Regions from separate parts of the Brachymonas sp. KE5 genome, predicted to be linked through region 3. Evidence: predicted binding sites of a transcription regulator. Region 3 holds the regulator's gene; each other region holds the start of a gene.
What was found. Region 3 encodes FNR, which switches genes on or off when oxygen is low (the NO sensors DNR and NnrR bind a similar motif). Its sites were predicted from a motif close to TTGATNNNNATCAA; they were not measured.
Positions count from the first base shown of each region.

Region 1 (6,198 bases), 870 kb from region 3:
GCAAAGGTCTTGGTGCCGATCTTGCCAACCACCACGCCCTCGGGTTCCGGACCCTTGTTGTCGCTGCGGTTGTCCATCGAACTGCCTGCTTCGTGGTTGGAGTTGAAAAAGTCCTTGCAGGCGACGGTACGCCCCGCCCCCAGCTTGCAGGCATCGCTGGCAAAGAACTTCTCGATGGCGTCGCCCGAATCCCAGACGAGCTCGCCCTTGTCATTCCAGATCGAGAAGGAGCGCGCACCGTAGGCGTACAGCTTGTCGTACATCAGGCGATCGCCAGCCGGATCCTGCACTCCTTTGGCGTTGTAATACACCGGCTTGCCATCGGCACCCCTCTGGTAACCCTGGATCCAGGTAACCGTCAGGCGGCCGAGGTTGCCATCATCACGGCAGGCACCCGGATTGCCGGCGATGGCGCCGCAATAACCGAAGACAGCCGGATTGAGCAAACCACCCTTGGCCAGCGCATTGAGCTGCGGCGGCAAATCGTCTCCGGCACGGCCGCTCCAGCCCTTGGCATTGATCAGGTGCTTGACGCGGAATTCTTCCACAAACCCCTTGCCGGCATCCCCTGTCCAGTAGGCGTCGTCGTCTTCGCCCCAGGCGCGGGCATCCCCTTCGTTGGCGGTCACCAGATAGGTCTTGCCACCTGCACTGTAGGAGGCAATGGCATCGGGCAGATACATGCCCAGCACGCCCGGCCAGGTGCGGATATCGGCCTTCAGGTCGGCATCCGATGCATCCAGGCCCTTGCCCTCGGCACCATGGTCCTTGTAGCCAAACGGCACCACATCGCGCACCTTGGCGGCATCGATGTCGATGATGGCCAGGGCATTGTTTTCCTGCAAGGTGGCCCAGGCCGTCTTGCCGTCTGCGGAGACGGCGATGTACTCGGGCTCGAAATCGCTGGCGGCATTGGCGCCAGGACCGAAGATGCGGATACCCTTGGCGCGCAGCTCATCTTCACGCCCGTTGTAGGCAGTGAAGTCGGCGGTGCGCACGACCGGATTCCGGACGTTGTCGATATGGATGATGCTGACCGAGCCTTCCGGATCGGTCTGGTAATCGTTGCTGGGTTCGGCTTCGTTGGCCGTGAGTACGCGACGTCCATCCGGCGTAAATGTGATCATGTCGGGCTGCGCGCCAACGGCAACATGGCTGAGCAGCGTCAGGTCGGAAGCACGGAAAAACGCAACGCGGCCGCCTTCCGTCTTGGGCTGCGCCTGGATGGCTACGGCAACAATGCCGCCATGCACTGCAACGCTGTTGATTTCGGAATCAGCCAGTACCGCTGCGGATGCCAGTTCACCCACTTTCTTCGGCTTGGCAGGGTTGCTCAGGTCCAGCACATCCACCTTGCCGGACTGCGCATTGACCACGAACGCGCGCCTGGAGGCGGCATCATAGGCAGGAATTTCCGCCGCACTCTTGCCGAACACCCCAGTTTCGAAGCCACCGATTTTCTCCAGCGTGAAAGAGACCGGCGTTGCCTCCTCGGCCGGCTTGACCGGACCGACACCTCCTCCCCCGCCACAGGCAACAAGAGCTGCAGCAGACAACACGCTGATGGAAAACGCCTGGACAATGGAGCGTACTTGCATTGAAATGACCTCTTTGCTGGATGAAGTTCGGGAATGGTTACATACAGTAACCACTCCATGTTTCAGTCCGGTGACATCTCTCCGTCCATGTCCTTCACTGCCGACCTTTTCGAGCCCGCCGACGCTGCCGAGCGCATTCCGCTTGCGGCCCAGGCCGTGCTGCTGCGTGGCTTCGCGCTGCCGCAGGCCGAGCAACTGCTGCGGGATATCGCCCGCCTGCATGCCCAAACGCCTCCGCGCTGCATGCAGGTTCCAGGAGGAAAAACCATGTCCGTCGGCATCAGTAACGCGGGTGCCGCAGGCTGGACATCGGACACGCGCGGCTATCGGTATACCGCCACCGATCCCGCCAGCGGAAATCCCTGGCCGGCGCTGCCTGAGAGCTGGAAAGTGCTGGCGCAATCCGCCGCACAGGCAGCCGGCTTTGCCGGTTACGAACCCGACGTCTGCCTGATCAACGAATACCCGATGGGCGCGCGCATGGGCCTGCACCAGGATCGTGACGAACGCGACCTGCAGGCGCCCATCGTGTCCGTCTCGCTGGGCATGAGCGCCACTTTCCAGTTTGGCGGCCTGCGACGCAGCGATCCCGTGCAGCGCGTGCTGCTGCACCATGGCGATGTGGTGGTGTGGGGAGGCGCAGACCGGCTGCGCTACCACGGCGTGCTGGCCGTGCGGGGCGAGCCGCACCCGCAAACCGGCGCGCGCCGGCTCAACCTGACCTTCCGCAAGGCGCTCTGAACACCTTTGTTGCCGACCACAAAGCAAAAAGCCAGTGCAATTGCTTGCACTGGCTTTTCTTGTATGGAGCGGGAAACGAGGCTCGAACTCGCGACCTCAACCTTGGCAAGGTTGCGCTCTACCAACTGAGCTATTCCCGCGGAAGCCGCTATTGTATGCTGATTTTTTCGATTTTTGCAAGCAAGGCAAAAAATTCCGGAAAAATCTCAGGCGGCGGCCTTGGCGCCGTGGTGAACGATCAGCACGGAGTTGTGGGCGTGCGAAACCACGCGCTGTGCCACGCTGCCCAGCATCAGCTTCTCGACGCCGCGGCGACCATGCGAGCCCATCACGATCACGTCGGCGCCGACTTCGTCGGAGGTGTCGATGATGCCCTTCCACACGGCGTAGGCATCCACCGTCACGGTGTCGACCGTCACGCCTTCGGCTGCGAATGCTTCTGCCACTTCCTTCAGGGCCTGCTCGGCTTCGGTATTGACTGCGGACAGGTACTGGGCCTGGCCGAAGGCAAAGTCGGGGCCTGCGCTGGCGAAGGGATACGGATCGAGCACGTAGAGCGCCGTCACCTTGCTGCCGAAGGCCTTGGCCATGGCAAGAGCCTTGGTAACGGCCAGCGATGCAGTGCTGGAACCATCGACCGGCAGAAGAATGTGCTTGAACATGTTGACTCCTCTCTATAGTTGAAGGGCTGCGCACAGAGCCAGCCAATGCGTTGTTTCTGTGCCTAGTGTAACCGCAGCCGTCCCCCTGTTCCTGACCGGCATCAAGCGACGTGCACAACGCTGTGATTACACTATCGACTGACATCCGGAATGCATAGGGAGAAGCATGTGAGCACACTGCAATGGAGCGATGATCTGGCGCTGGGCGTAGGCGCCATGGACCAGACCCACATCGAATTCGTGGATCTGCTGGCCGAGGTGCAGCAGGCCCCCGACGACACCCTGCTGGCCAAGTGGGAAGAACTGATCGATCACACCCAGGTGCACTTCGACAACGAAAACCGCTGGATGGTGGAAACCCGTTTTGCCGCCGGCAACTGCCACACCACGCACCACAAGGCGGTGCTCGACGTGATGCGCGACGGCCTGCGCTATGGCCAGCAAGGCCACCGCAACATCGTGCGCCAGATGGCCGCCGAACTGACCACCTGGTTCCCGCAGCATGCCGACAGCATGGACGCCGCGCTGGCCTGGCACCTCAAGCGCGTGGGCTACGACCCGGTCAGCGGCAGCATCGCCCACCCCGAGCTGTTGCCCGGCGAGCTGATCCATGGCTGCGGCGGCGAAACCTGTTCCGACGAAAACGTGCCTGCCGCAGACACGGCCCCCACTCCTGCCAGCGCCTGACCCGCCGCCGCCTGCCGGCCAGATTGCTGTGCCCCTGATGCGCAGGCTGCGTGCCTGCGCCGCGCTGTATCATCCACGCCATGATGGAACTCAACTGGGAATGGCTGCCTCTGCTGGCGGCCTTGGCGCTGGCTTTCAGCCTGCGTCCTTGGCGCATGCTGAGCGGAGGCAATCTGGCCACTCCGCTGCTGGCCAGCCTGGTGTTCTTTCCGTGGCTGTGGGCGCTGCCGCGCATGCACAGCATGCCGATCCCGCTGATCCTGTCGGGCTCCTGCCTGATCCTGCTGATGCTGGGCTGGCCGCTGGCCGTGCCGGTGATCTGCCTGATTGCCGCCTTGTCCGGCCTGGTAGCCCCGGCTCCGGTTGAAGCGCTGATCGCCAACGCCTTCTGGATCGGCGTGCTTCCCGCCACCATTGCGCTGTGGCTGGGAGCCCTGCTGCGGCGCTATATCGGCCCGCATGTATTCGTGTATACGCTGGGCCGCGGCTTCATCGTGACGGCAGTGAGCACTTTTGGCGCCAGTCTGCTGGGCGAATGGGCGGGTGCCGATCTCCCCAATATAGAGCCCGGCCTGGTCACTACCGCGCACTGGATGATGGCCTGGGGCGAAGCCTTCATGACCGGCATGTTCAGTGCCATCTTCGTTGCTTTCCGCCCCCAGTGGCTGGCCACCTGGTCCGACAACCTCTATCTGCACAAATGACACACACTGCCTCCACCCTCCCTGACACTGGCTGCATCACCCGGGTGCGGGGATTGCAGGTGGGGCACTTCACTTCGGATCTGCGCCCGACGGGTTGCAGCGTGGTGCTGACGCCGCAAGGAGCGGTCGCCGCCGTGGATGTGCGCGGCGCCGCGCCCGGCACGCGCGAAACCGATCTGCTGCGCCCCGGCAATCTGGTGGAACAGGTGCACGCCGTCGTGCTCAGCGGCGGCAGCGCCTGGGGACTGGCAGCCGCCACCGGAGTGGCCGAATGGCTGGAAGAACAGGGCTACGGCCTGGATGTCGGCGTTGGCCGTGTCCCCATCGTGCCGGCGGCAGTGCTGTTCGACCTTACCGTGGGCGATGCGGCAATCCGGCCGGACGCTGCAGCCGGGCGTGCCGCCTGCCAGGCAGCCGGAAACACGCCCTGCGCGACCGGCAACGTCGGCGCCGGTGCCGGTGCCACGGTGGGCAAGCTGTTCGGCCATGGTTGCGCCATGAAGGGCGGCATCGGCTCCGCCAGTGTGACGGTGCATGGCGTGACGGTGGGCGCCCTGGTGGCGGTCAACGCCGTGGGCGACGTGCTGGCACCGGACGGCAGCATCCTGGCCGGCGCGCGTACGGCCGATGGCAGTGCCCTGCGCGACACTACGCGCAGCCTGCTGGAGGGAGAGCATCCGCAGTTTGCCTTGCCCGGCACCAATACCACCATCGGCGTGATTGCCACCGATGCACGCCTGGACAAGGCGCAACTGCAACGCCTGGCGCTGGCCGGGCATGACGGCCTGGCGCGCTGCATCACGCCGGTGCATACGATGCTGGACGGGGACACCCTGTTCGCTCTGTCCACCGGCGCTGCCGGTGCGGAGCAGGCGCCCGACATGATCACCCTGGGCGCCATGGCCGCCGAAGCCACTCAGCGAGCAGTGCAGGTGGCTCTGCGCAGTGCGCGCACGGTGCACGTGGGGGATCTGGCCTTGCCGGCGGCCAGCGACTGGCAGACGGTGTAAGAGCCGAAGGGACAAATGCTGCCGTGCATCCGGGGCGCACGCAAATCCGTGACACAATCGGCAACTAGTACGGCAGTCTGCATTGCCCCACCCTGATACCGCATGTTCCTCAATCTTCCCACCAGCCTGACCTGGGCGCGCATTGTTGCCATACCGCTGCTAGTTGCGGTGTTCTATCTGCCTCTGTCGCCGGGCGCACAGAACGTGCTGGCCGCCGGCCTGTTCATTGCGGCTGCCGTCACCGACTGGTTCGACGGCTTTCTGGCCCGCCGCCTGAACCAGACGTCGGCCTTCGGTGCCTTTCTCGATCCGGTCGCCGACAAGTTTCTAGTCTGCGCAAGCATGCTGATCCTGGTGCACCTGGGCCGTGCCGACGTCTTTGCCGCCCTCATCATTATCGGCCGCGAAATCGCCATCTCCGCGCTGCGTGAATGGATGGCGCAGATCGGCGCTTCGCGCAGCGTGGCCGTGCACATGATCGGCAAGCTCAAGACCACGGTGCAGATGGTGGCCATTCCGTTCCTGCTGTACGACGGCGTGCTGCTCGAGAGGATCGACACGCGCCTGTGGGGCTACTGGCTGCTGTGGGCTGCGGTGATTCTCACGGTGTGGTCCATGGGCTACTACCTGCAGAAGGCGCTGCCCGAAATCCGCGCCAAGGTGAAATAAGCGGCGCGCTGCCGGGCGCGTCGTCCAGTTGCAGCGGCCGGACCCGTCCCGCCGCATCGGGAGGGGGAGATGTTCGAAGGATTCACCCGCTTTGATGTGACACGCCGCGGCGTGCGGCTGCACAGCC
Region 1 covers NZ_CM173463.1:1,511,618-1,517,815, forward strand. Annotated here, with positions in the region: gene ACX36O_RS07120 (choice-of-anchor I family protein) at 1-1,598, opposite strand, end outside; gene alkB (DNA oxidative demethylase AlkB) at 1,686-2,339, shown strand; tRNA gene ACX36O_RS07130 (tRNA-Gly) at 2,404-2,479, opposite strand; gene ACX36O_RS07135 (universal stress protein) at 2,546-3,001, opposite strand; gene ACX36O_RS07140 (hemerythrin domain-containing protein) at 3,170-3,688, shown strand; gene ACX36O_RS07145 (energy-coupling factor ABC transporter permease) at 3,772-4,392, shown strand; gene ACX36O_RS07150 (P1 family peptidase) at 4,389-5,402, shown strand; gene pgsA (CDP-diacylglycerol--glycerol-3-phosphate 3-phosphatidyltransferase) at 5,505-6,071, shown strand; gene ACX36O_RS07160 (alpha/beta fold hydrolase) at 6,141-6,198, shown strand, end outside.
Region 1: ACX36O_RS07140 (hemerythrin domain-containing protein) is a predicted target of FNR. The motif match lies at 3,093-3,106, and genes of this name have one in related genera.

Region 2 (6,198 bases), 870 kb from region 3:
GCGCATGTTCAGGTTCAGGTTGAAATTCCCCCAGTTGGTGGTGGGAATCGCCTGGGTGTGCGCCAGCTGGTAGCGCCAGCGGGCGCTGTCCTCGCGCAGGCGGTCCTTCGGCATGTAGCTGGCATCGATCTGGCCGCTGTAGCTGTTCTCGAGGTAGCGGAACTGGCCGTACAGGTCGATGCCGCGCTTGCTGATGATGGTGGGCGTCAGCGTGGCGTCGCGGTTGGGCGCGATGTCTACGTAATACGGCTGCGCGTACTCCACGCCGCTGGTGCTGCTGAAGGAGAGCGTGGGCGGCAGCAGGCCGGAGCGTCGCTTGTCCGATAGCGGAAAGCCGACGCCGCCCGGTAAGGGCAGGATGGGGACGTTGTAGAACACCAGCGCGCCGTTTTCCACGTAGCCTTCGTCCTGTTCGGCATTGATGATCAGGCGCTTGCCGCGCACGTACCAGGCCGGGTTGGACTTGCCATCCTTGCGCGGCTCGGCGCGGCAGGTGGTGTAGATGCCGTCGTGCGCCACGCTGTGCTTGTCGTCGAGAAACTCGATCTTGCTGGCCGTGCCGGTACCGCCGGTCTGGAGGATGGAGTAACTGACGTTGTCGAAGCTGCCCTGGAACGAGTCCATCTGCAACTGCAGCCGGTCGCCGCGGTAGATGTTGCCTTCTCGGTTGATATAGACCTTGCCGGTGACCGTGACGGTATCGCTGGGCTGGTGGTAGTGCAGCGTGTCGCTGCGGATCACGCTGCCGGGCTGGCGCAGTTCGGCATCTCCGGTAGCGGTGAGTTCGAGATCCACCTGGCCGTCGATGCGGTCGGCATGGATGATGGAGATGTTTTGTCCGGCCGCTGCCGCAGGCACTTTTTCATCGAGCCAGGGGCTGGATTGCAGGGCCAGCGGGGCGCTCTGCGTGCCGGGCAGGGCGGCGTCGGGCTGGGCCTGCACCGGGGCCGCGGCCAGACTGGCACACAGCAGCACGGCGCCGGCAGCCACGGGCGTGAGGGTGCGCCGGCCGCCGGCCGGGCGCGCTGCCAGGCTGCGGCCGCGGGCCGGGAGAACCATGCCGGAAGGCTGGGACGAGTGCTGAAGCAAAACCACGCGTTTCCTGTAGTGACGGGGAAGGCTGCGCGGCCATGCTGGCGCCTCAGCCTGCCAGGGCCGGATTGCTCCGGACTCCTGCAAATCCTGCCATTTTGCCAGTCAAACCCGGAGATTGCAGCGAATGGCCTTGCCGAAATGTTGCAGAGTACTGGCTTGTAACGCCGCACAAGCGCTGCAAAACCCCGCGCAGGCGGCATCGCTGCATACAATGGCAGTTTCAGGCCATGCCCGGCCGGGTTGGCGTGGCCGTTTCCTTTCCTGCCTGTCGCTCCATGTCCCTCGCGTCTTCTCCCTCGCCCGTCACCTGGGCGGATCCCGTCCGTGCTTCCCTTTTCGATGCCTGGCTGGCGCAGGTCGCACCGCGCCACGGCCTGCAGCCGCAGACGCTGCAGATCGCCAGTGCCGATGCCAGCTTCCGCCGCTACCTGCGCATTCTCGGCGCCGCGGGACAGCCGGCGCGCATCATCATGGATGCCCCGCCGGAGAAGGAAAACTGCCATCCTTTCGTGCATGTGGCGCGCCTGATGGAGGCGGCCGGCCTGCACGCCCCGCGCGTGCTGGAGTGGGACGAAGCCAACGGCTTCATGCTGCTGACCGATCTGGGCGATGCCACCATGATGAGCGCGCTGGATCCGGCCCGCCCCGAGGCGGCGCAGCCGCTCTATCTGCGTGCGCTGGACGTGCTGCTGCCCTGGCAGCAGGCCTCGCGCCCCGCGGTGCTGCCGCCCTATGACGAGGCGCTGCTGCGCCGCGAGCTGCAGCTGTTCCCGGACTGGTACATCGCGCAGCACCGCCAGCACCCGCTCACGCCGGAGCAGCAGCAGGTGCTGCAATCCGCCTTCGACCTGATCGTGCAGCGCAACCTGGCTGCGCCGCAGGTCTATGTGCACCGCGACTTCATGCCGCGCAATCTGATGCTGGGGGATGCACCCGGTGCGCCCCTGGGCGTGCTCGACTTCCAGGATGCGGTCTACGGCCCCGTTACCTACGACATCGCCAGCCTGATGCGCGATGCCTTCATCAGCTGGGAAGAAGACCTGGTGCTGGACGTGACCATCCGCTACTGGGAGCGCGCGCGCAAGGCCGGCCTGATGGATTTCGAGGACTGGCATGCCGACTTCGGTGCCTTCTACCGCGCCGTGGAATGGATGGCGCTGCAGCGCCACCTGAAAGTGGCCGGCATCTTCGCGCGTCTGACGCTGCGCGACGGCAAGGACAAATACCTGGCCGACGCGCCGCGCTTTATCCACTACATCCGCAGCACCGCGCGCCGCTACCGCGAGCTGGCGCCGCTGCTCAAGCTGGTGGACGATGTCGAGGGCACGCAGGATGTGACGGGCTATGCCTTTGGCCGCATGTGATGCGCCTGCTCCAGGAAAACTGCTGACCATGCCGCGCTTCCACTGTCCTGTCCCGCTGGCCGAAGGCGATACGCTCAGCCTGCCCGCGGGTGCGGCGCGCCATGTGCAGGTGCTGCGCATGCAGCCGGGTGATGCGCTGACGCTGTTCCATGGGGGCCTGGCGGCCCAGTTGCCGCCGGGGCAAGCGCGTCCGGACTATGCAGATGGCAGCTTCGAGGCCGTCATCACGCGCATGGGGCGCAGCGAAGTGGAAGTCCGCGTCGGTGCCCGGCAGGTGGAGCAGGCAGATGCGGGCCCACGCGTGCACCTGCTCAGCGGCGTGCCGGCCAACGAACGCATGGACTGGCTGGTGGAAAAGGCTGCCGAACTGGGCGTGGCCAGCATCCGTCCGCTGATGACCGAGCGCAGCGTGCTGCGCCTCAAGGGCGAGCGTGCCGAAAAGAAGCAGGCACACTGGCAGGCGGTGGCCGTGGCGGCCTGCGAGCAATCGGGGCGCAATCGTGTGCCCGAGCTGCACCCCGTCAGCACGCTGGCCGAGGCCGTGCAGGGCGCGGACAGCAAGGCAGCACGCTGGATACTGTCCCTGAGCGAAGGCAGCCAGCCGCTGGCGGTGCTGATGCAGGAAGCCCTGCCGGACGACATCTACCTGCTGTCCGGTCCCGAAGGCGGCCTGAGTGCGGGGGAAGAAGCGCTGGCGCTGGCCCGGGGTTTCCGGCCGCTGTCGCTGGGGCGTCATGTGCTGCGTGCCGAAACCGCACCGCTGGCCGCGCTGGCCTGCCTGACGCTGCGCCAGGGCTGAAAACAGCAATGCCCGCACGGGGCGGGCATGGAACGGGGGTAGGTCAGGCTCAGGCCTTGCCGTCTGCCTTGCGCAGGATCTGGTAGAGCTCGTCCTTGATCATCAGCTTCTGCTTCTTCAGAACCTCGATTTCTTCGTGGGTCGCGTGCTCGATGTGCGCTTCCATGTTCTTGATGCGGTGGTCCAGCTCGTTGTGCTTTTCGAACAGACGTTCGAAGTGGGCGTCTTCACTCTTGAGCTGGGAAATCAGGTCGCGGTATTCGGGAAACATGGGATGGTCCTCTTGGAGTGGGTATGGGCACTGATCCGGCCGGACCCTGCTGCCTTCGTGTTACGGCAGGTAACCGGCCTTCATGCCTCCAGTATAAGCGAGCCAGCCCCGTGCGGCGAGCACCCGGGCCGCCAGAACCATCCGTTCAATGCTGCACTCAGTTGCGCAGTTTCGGGGTGTCCTTGGCGTGTGCGGCCTCGTCGCGTGCCACGTTCTTGCGGACGAAGAAGAACAGCCAGGCAGCCATCACCACGATGAAGCCGATGGTGAAAATGGTCAGCAAGCCGATGTCGGTGGCAAACAGTTCGCGCATGAGCACATCCATGGAACTCTCCCATTCAGTTTACAAACATGGGCCATTGGGCCTGATCTGCGGCTTGGAACGTTTGACGTATGTCAATCACCCCCAGGATAGGTCAGCCAACCGTCATTTATGCCACGATTTGATGACTTCGACATGACGCTGCAGCCAGTCGGGCAGGGGGCAACTCGGGAATGGGCGGCATGCAGGGCTTGCTTCAGAGAGTGAAGATGCGCCGGTTTCCTACAAGAAAAGCGCACGCAGGCCATGCACAATTGGTTGCATGATAGCTGCAGCACGCTCCGAAACCCGCCTCGGCAAGGCCTTGCGCCACTTTTCCCGGCCCCATGCCATGTTCTGGGCCATGCTGGTGGTGGCTCTGGTGCTGCTGCTGAACGAGTTCGGCTACATGAACTCGCGTGACCATCTCGACCAGGTGGACCGTCTGGAGCAGCAACGGGTCGCGCTGAACAATCTGCGCACCGCCGTGATCGATGCCGAGACCCTGCAGCGCGGCTACCTGATTTCGGGCGACAAGCGCTATCTCGGCCCCTACCAGTTGGCGGTCTCGCGCATCGATCCGGCGCTGGACAAGGCACGCAGCTTCTACGTCGATTCACAGCAGCAGTTGAACGAGTTTGCCGGCATTTCCAGGCCCATCTCGCGCCGCATCGCCGAGATGGAGGTGACCGTGCGCATGCGCCAGAGTGCCAGCGGCGACGTGGACTGGCTCACCGCCTTCAACACCGATGCCGGACAAACCTACATGGATACCGCCCGTACCGGCATCGAGCGCCTGCGCCAGGCCAATGACCGCGCCCTGGCGGAAAGCAGGCTGGCCCTGCAGCGCAACCTGCTGGCGGCCCGTCTGGTGGTGCTGGCGGTGATCCTGCTGGGTGCGGCCGCGTTCTACCTGCTGGTGCGCCAGTCGCGCCGCATCGACCATATCCAGGAAGAGCGTCGCCAGGCCATCCAGCAGGAGCGCGACCAGCTCGACACCGAAGTGCGCGAGCGCACGCACCAGCTGTCCGAACTGACCACGCATGTGATGAAGGTGCAGGAGGCCGAGCGCGGCCGCATGGCGCAGGAGCTGCACGACGAGATGGGCGCGCTGCTCACGGCGGCCAAGCTCGATACGGCGCGCATCAAGTCGCGTCTGGGGCAGCTTGGCGTGGACGACGAGAAGATCGCCCAGCGCCTGCAGCATCTGGTGGAGTCGCTCAACGCCGGCGTGGCCTTCAAGCGCCAGTTGATCGAGGAGCTGCAGCCGTCCTCGCTGGCGCACCTGGGCCTGCGTGCCACGCTGGAAAACTACGCGCGCGAATTTTCCGATCGCACCGAGATCAGCGTGGAAACCGACATCGAGCCGGTGGAGCTGGCGCCCGAGGCGCAGCTGGTGGTGTTCCGCGTGATGCAGGAGGCGCTCACCAACATCAGCAAGTACGCACGCGCCAGCCATGTGCGCGTGATGCTGCACGACAAGAAGGACTACGCGCTGCTGCAGGTGCTGGATGACGGCATCGGCTTCGACGTGAACGAGAAGGCCAATGCCAGCTACGGCCTGTCCGGCATGCGGCACCGGCTGGAGGCCATGCAGGGCAGCCTGCGCATTGTTTCGGCGGCCGGACGCGGCACGCGCATCGAGGGGTCGCTGCCGCAGCGGCGCCATCAGCCCGCACCGCGCCCCGCCGCCGCGCCATCCCGTCCCGATGCGGGTGCCCCGGCACTGATCGTGGATACGTCCGGAGGCGAAACGCGGGAGGTGGTTTCGCCGGCTACACTCGGATGATTCCCGAGGACCCCCGCATGCAGACCACTCCCACCCAATACGCCGGCGACATCGAACCCGAACAGGCCTACACCTGGCAGCAGCAGGGGCAGGGCGTGCTGGTGGACGTGCGCACCGACGCCGAGCGCGACTGGGTCGGCATGGTGCCAGGAGCGGTGCCCCTGTGCTGGCGCATCTATCCCGGCATGGTGCCCAATCCCGATTTTGATGCCCAGGTACTGGCGATTGCGCAGCAGCATCCCGGACAGCGCCTGCTGTTCATCTGCCGCAGCGGTGTCCGCTCCGTCGGAGCCGCGCAGCGCGCTACCGAGCTGGGGCTGGGGGGCTGCTACAACGTGCTCGAAGGTTTCGAGGGCGATCTGGATGGTGCGCAACAGCGCGGCCATCGGGGTGGCTGGCGTTTTCGTGGTCTGCCCTGGATCCAGAAGTAAAAGCCGGTCTGCTGCGCACAGTGCCCGCGCGCCAGCCTGTGCGGGGTGTCTCCGTTACTCGCGCAGGAACTCGGCCACCGGGTGCAGCGCATCCACGCGGGCCGCAATCACCTTGATCACCACCACCAGCGGAATGGCGATCAGCAGC
Region 2 covers NZ_CM173463.1:2,587,176-2,593,373, reverse strand. Annotated here, with positions in the region: gene ACX36O_RS12325 (LPS-assembly protein LptD) at 1-1,059, opposite strand, end outside; gene ACX36O_RS12320 (aminoglycoside phosphotransferase family protein) at 1,371-2,459, shown strand; gene ACX36O_RS12315 (16S rRNA (uracil(1498)-N(3))-methyltransferase) at 2,488-3,258, shown strand; gene ACX36O_RS12310 (HP1242/YdcH family protein) at 3,308-3,529, opposite strand; gene ACX36O_RS12305 (DUF3149 domain-containing protein) at 3,687-3,854, opposite strand; gene ACX36O_RS12300 (CHASE3 domain-containing protein) at 4,114-5,619, shown strand; gene ACX36O_RS12295 (rhodanese-like domain-containing protein) at 5,637-6,050, shown strand; gene ACX36O_RS12290 (AI-2E family transporter) at 6,105-6,198, opposite strand, start outside.
Region 2: ACX36O_RS12305 (DUF3149 domain-containing protein) is a predicted target of FNR. The motif match lies at 3,916-3,929, and genes of this name have one in related genera.

Region 3 (6,198 bases):
TAGGCCAGCCAGGCGAATGCCCCATTCGCCATCGCCCAGCTTGCGCATGCGCAGCAGCAGCCACGGGCCCGCCATCAGCGACACGCTGGTGCCCAGCACGAACAAGGCCATCACGGCTGCCCCCTGCCATACCACGCCGGTCAGGGCCGCCACCATCAGTGCCGAATACAGCAGGCCACAGGGCAGGAAGGCCCACAGCATGCCCACCAGCACCGGCCCGAAAGAACCGCCGCGCTGCTGCAGGCGCTTGATGCGCTCCCACACCTTGCGCGCCGAGCGATCCAGCCAGGCCGGCTGCCGCCCCTGGAACATCAGCAACACCCCGAGCACCAGCGCGGCGACGTGGATCGTGCTCCACACCGGCCGCAGCGCGGCACTCTGCACCGTCAGCCAGCCCAGGCCCTGCATGGTGGCCGCGGCCAGCGCGCCCAGGCCGGCATAGCCCAGCACCCGCCCCACCTGGAACAGCCCCATGGCCGTATTCTGCTGCGCCGGCCGTTCACCGGCCGTGACGCCGATCCCCGCGCATGCCGCGCCGCACATGGCAATGCAGTGCGGGCCGCCCGCCAGGCCCATCAGCAGGGCCGTGACGATCAATGATGCTTCCATACTTCTCTTTCATGCAAAACGGCCGGCACGGTATGCACCGGTGCCGGCCTTGCCATGGCAGTCCCTCTCACCCTGCCGGGTGTCTGCCACCGATCAGATGATTTTAGAGAATTTCACGCGGGTGCGGTCCGCCTGCAGGTACTTGTCGAACACCATGGCCACGCCACGCACGAAATACCAGCCCTGCTCGGTGACGGTGATGCCGTTCTCGGTGATGCGCACCATGCCTTCCTCTTCCTTCTGCCCGAGCATCTCCAGCTCGCGCGCGAAGTAATCCTTGAAGTCGATCAGCCAGGCCAGGTTGATCGACTCGTAGTCGATCTCGCCCTGGCACATGATGGCCATGATGACGGCGCGGCGGATCAAGTCGTCTCGCGTCAGCGCCAGGCCACGCACCACCGGGAAATGGCCGCGCTCGACCGCGTCGTAGTAGTCTTCCAGCGTCTTGGCGTTCTGGCTGTAGGTGGCGCCGATGCGGCCGATGGCCGAAACGCCCAGGCCGATCAGGTCGCAGTCCGGCTGCGTGCTGTAGCCCTGGAAGTTGCGGTGCAGGCGGCCTTGGCGCTTGGCAATGGCCAGTGCATCATCGGGCAGCGCAAAGTGGTCCATGCCCACGTACACGTAGCCGGCATCGCCAAAGGCCTTGAGCGATTGCGACAGCATCTCGATCTTTTCGCCACCGCTGGGCAGCGTGTAGGCATCGATGCGGCGTTGTGCCTTGAACCGCTCGGGCAGATGCGCGTAGGCATACAGCGCAATACGGTCCGGCCGCAACTCGTTCACCTGCTTCAGCGTGCGTGCAAACGAGGCCGCGGTCTGCTGCGGCAGGCCGTAGATCAGGTCGACGTTGACCGACTTGAAGCCGATGCGGCGCGATGCCTCCACCAGCGCAAACACCTGCTCGGCCGGCTGGATGCGGTGCACCGCCTTCTGCACGTCCGGGTCGAAGTCCTGCACGCCGAAGCTCAGGCGGTTGAAGCCCAGGTCGAACAGGTTCTGCAGGCGTTTTTCATCCACCGTGCGCGGGTCCACTTCCACCGAGTATTCGCCGCCCTCTGCCAGTTCAAAGGCCCCCCGGATCATGCCCATCAGCTGACTCAGTTCCGCATCGTCCAGGAAGGTGGGCGTGCCGCCACCGAAGTGCAGCTGCGACACCACCTGCCCGCGCCCCAGATGCGCGACATGCAGGTCAATCTCGCGCTGCAGATAACGCAGGTACTCGGTGCCGCGCTCGCGGTGCTTGGTGATGATCTTGTTGCAGGCGCAGTAGTAGCACAGCGACTGGCAGAACGGCACGTGCACATAGATCGACAGCGGCAGCACATGGCCCGGCCGGGAATTGTGCCGCTGCTCCAGCGCAGCGATGTAGTCGCTCTCGCCAAAGGCCTCGACAAAACGGTCAGCCGTGGGATAGGAGGTGTAGCGCGGGCCAGCAATGTCGTAGCGGGCCAGCAATTCTGGGGTGAGGATGATCTGTTCGGTACTGCTCATGGTCTCGGGCATTCTAAGTGAGCAAGCGCCAGCATAACCCCTTGCTGCACAAAAGCCTGAACGGTTGCGGGCGCTGCCATGCTGTCATTGCGGGTATCTACTTTGCCAGCGAAATGCCCCTGCAGCCATTGATATGTATCAACCCCTCTTTTCCGCCATGCGATAATCGGCACTTTCCATGACAAGGATCAAGTGCGCAATGGCGCGCGCCCCGGATAGCTGCATGTCTCCTTCGCTCCCCAAGTCTTACAAAGTGGCCTGCTCGAACTGCAATCTGCGCGAGCTGTGCATGCCCATGGGTCTGAGCGAGGCAGAACTGCGCTATATCGACAACATGGTCGGTGCCCGGCGCAGGATTCCGCGTGGCGAACCGCTGTTCACGCACGGTGACCCGTTCAAGGCACTCTACGCCATCCGCACCGGCTTTTTCAAGACCACGGTCACTGCGCAGGACGGCCGCGACCAGGTCACCGGCTTCCAGATGGCCGGCGAGATCGTCGGGCTGGACGGCATCGTGCACGACCGCCACACCTGCGATGCGATCGCGCTGGAAGACTCCGAAGTCTGCGTCATGCCCTATGACGAACTCGAGGCGCTTTCCCGCGAAGTGACGGTGCTGCAGAACCACGTGCACAAGATCATGAGCCGCGAGATCGTGCGCGACCAGAGCATGATGCTGCTGCTCGGCAGCATGCGCGCCGAGGAACGCCTGGCCGCCTTCCTGCTCAATCTGGTGCAGCGCCTGCATGCGCGCGGCTTTTCGCAATCGGAACTGGTGCTGCGCATGACGCGCGAGGAAATCGGCAGCTACCTTGGCCTCAAGCTGGAAACGGTGAGCCGCACCTTCTCCAGGTTTGCCGAACAGGGCATCGTGGAGGTGCGCCAACGCCACGTGCGCATTCTGGATACGGCAGCGCTGCAGCAGCTGGTCAGCCAGCACCACCCCGAATAGCCCGGCAGCACTGCACGAGCAAGCACCAGTTGGGCGAAACCCGCCTCTCATTAACAAAAGAAATGCCGGCACACAGCCGGCATTCTTCAGGAGAGCTTCCGGTCAGTGCGACGCCGGAACGCCGCCCGTGGCGGCATGATTGCGCGCCCGGTTGGCAGGGGTGAATTGCGCCCCCTGGTTGGACAGGCCGGGCGTTTCCACCTCCCGGCTCTCGATCAGCACCTCATTGGGCGAATGCGCGATGAAGTACCAGGTGATCAGGCTGGCGATGATGACGGCCACCGGGCCGCCCACCACCATCCATACGATCGGATACGTCCACCACGACCGGCCCTCTTCGGGGTGAGGGACCTGACCACGGGACGAAGCATCCGGGTTGCTGGTTTGCATGCGTGACTCCTGGCTCATCATTTCGGTACCAGGAAGGCGGCCTTTTCGGTCACCATGGCATCGCTGCCGGTTTCACGGATATCCAGGTAGATCGGGTGCGAACCCGGCTCCATGGAACCCACGGGAATGCGCACGGCGACCACGTGCTGCTCGACCTGGGCCGGGCCGATGGTCATGTCTGCCCCTTCGGCAATGGTGGCGCCGGGCAGTCCGTTCACGCGGATCTCGTAGTTCTGCTCGCTCTCGGTGGTGTTCATCACGCGCACCAGGTACACGTTCTCGATCTTGCCGCCGTCGACGATGCGCGACATCACGCCACGGTCGCGGATGATGTCCACCCGCATCGGCTTGCGCATGCTCAGGCTGGTCACCAGCGCAGCCGCAATCAGCACCAGGATGCCCGTGTAGACCAGGATACGGGGACGCTTGATCCGGTTCCAGATCTCGCTCTTGCCCCAGTTGTTCTTCATCGCGTTCTCGGTGGAGTACTTGATCAGGCCACGCGGGTAGCCGACCTTGTCCATCACCTCGTCGCAGGCATCCACACAGGCGCCGCAGCCGATGCATTCGTACTGCAAACCCTTGCGGATGTCGATGCCGGTCGGGCAGACCTGCACGCACATGGAACAGTCGATACAGTCGCCGAGCGCAATCGTGCTGCGATCGACCTTCTTGGAGCGCGGACCGCGCGGCTCGCCACGGTTCTCGTCATAGGTCACGATCAGCGTGTCGGGGTCGAACATGGCGCTCTGGAAGCGAGCGTACGGGCACATGTACTTGCAGACCTGCTCGCGCATGAAGCCGGCGTTGCCGTAGGTAGCGAAACCGTAGAAGAAGATCCAGAAGGTTTCCCAGTTGCCCAGGTTCCAGTGCGCGAAGTTGCCGATCAGTTCGCGGATGGGCGAGAAATAGCCGACGAAGGTCAGGCCCGTCCAGACCGCAATCGCCAGCCAGATCAGGTGCTTGCCGCCACGCTTGAGGATCTTCTCGCCCGTCCAGCCGCTCTTGTCCAGGCGCATGCGGGCACTGCGGTCGCCTTCCATTTTGGCCTCGACCCAGAGGAAGATCTCGGTGTAAACCGTCTGCGGGCAGGTGTAGCCGCACCACAGGCGCCCTGCCACCGCCGTGAACAGGAACAGCGACAGTGCGGAGATGACCAGAATGCCCGTCAGGTAGATGAAGTCCTGCGGGTACAGCACCAGGCCGAAGATATAGAACTTGCGCGCACCCAGGTCGAACAGCACGGCCTGGCGCTCGCCCCAGTTCAGCCAGGGCAGACCATAGAACACGATCTGTGTGAGCCAGACGAAAATCCAGCGCCAGTTGGTGAAACGACCGGAAATCGAACGCGGATGGATCGCCTTGGATGCCGCAAAAAGCGAACCGCCGGTAGCGGCCGACATCAAGGTGTCCTTCTCGATCGGGATGACCTTTTTTTCCGGTGCCGGTTCAGGCGTTTGCTTTTTCTCGGGGACTTCGTTGGACATAGTGTGTGTTCCAGACTGCCTTACTTACATGAACCCGAATATGATAAGACGATCGGGCGTCGCCATATGAAAAAACCGCCATGACCTTTGATCGAAGTCATGGCGGTGCATTATCCCGTGCACAGGTTTTCCTGTGCACATTGTCGGTTACTTGTTGGAAAGGCTCCACACATAGGCCGACACCAGGCGGATCTGCTCGGGCTTGAGCTTGGTGTGCCACTCGGGCATCACGTTGATCTTGCCATTCGTGATCTGGTTCACGATGTTGGCTTCGCTCGGAACGCCCATCAGCCAGACCGAGTCGGTCAGGTTGGGCGCGCCCAGCGCCGTGTTGCCCTTGCCATCTGCGCCGTGGCAGGCCGCACAGGCCATGAATTTGCCCTTGCCGACAGAGGCTTCAGCCGAGTCGTGCGGCAGGCCGGACAGGCTCATCACGTAGTGGGCCACCGCCTTGGCATCGGCGGGCGTGCCACCGATGGCCTGGATCTGGGGCGGCATGTTGCCGTTGCGACCCTTGGTGATGGTTTCCATGATCTGCTCGGGCTTGCCGCCCCACAGCCAGTCGTTGTCGCTCAGGTCGGGGAAGCCGGTGCCACCCTTGGCGCTGGAGCCATGGCACTGCGCGCAGTTGTTCAGGAACAGGCGCTGGCCCATGCCGTTGGCGTCCTTGTCCTTGGCGATCTCCTCGATCGGCATGGCGGCGTACTTGGCGAACAGCGGTGCCACCTGGGCATCACCCTTGGCCATCTCTGCCTCGTACTGGCCCTTGGAGGTCCAGCCCAGCGAACCCTTCATGTTGCCGAAGCCCGGATACATGAAGAAGTAGGCGATGGCAAAGAAGATGGTCAGCCAGAACATGCCCACCCACCAGCGCGGCAGCGGGTTGTTGATCTCGCGCAGGTCGCCGTCCCACACGTGGCCGGTGGTCTTGTCTTCGGCGGTTGCAGCGCGCGCCTGTGCGCCGAACAGCAGCACAGCCACACAGAAGATGATGCCGAAAGCGACGATCGCCATCACCCACAGTGACCAGAAGGAACTGATAAAGTCACTCATTTTGTATCCTCAGTATGTTTTTGGGGGCTCGGAGCCTCTTCCGGACCGAACGGCAACTGGGCAGCCTCGTCGAAGCGGTGCGTGTTGCGGCGGGAATAGGCCCACCAGCCGATGCCGATGAATGCGGCAAAACTCAGCACCGTCGTCAGGCTTCTCAGGTCGTTGATGTCCATGTGGAAGAAACTCCTCGTCCCTTGTTCTGTTTACTGCAGGGCA
Region 3 covers NZ_CM173463.1:644,925-651,122, reverse strand. Annotated here, with positions in the region: gene ACX36O_RS03035 (sulfite exporter TauE/SafE family protein) at 1-609, opposite strand, end outside; gene hemN (oxygen-independent coproporphyrinogen III oxidase) at 703-2,100, opposite strand; gene fnr (fumarate/nitrate reduction transcriptional regulator Fnr) at 2,324-3,052, shown strand; gene ACX36O_RS03020 (nitrogen fixation protein FixH) at 3,155-3,442, opposite strand; gene ccoG (cytochrome c oxidase accessory protein CcoG) at 3,460-4,929, opposite strand; gene ccoP (cytochrome-c oxidase, cbb3-type subunit III) at 5,077-5,982, opposite strand; gene ACX36O_RS03005 (cbb3-type cytochrome oxidase subunit 3) at 5,979-6,155, opposite strand; gene ACX36O_RS03000 (OmpA family protein) at 6,186-6,198, opposite strand, start outside.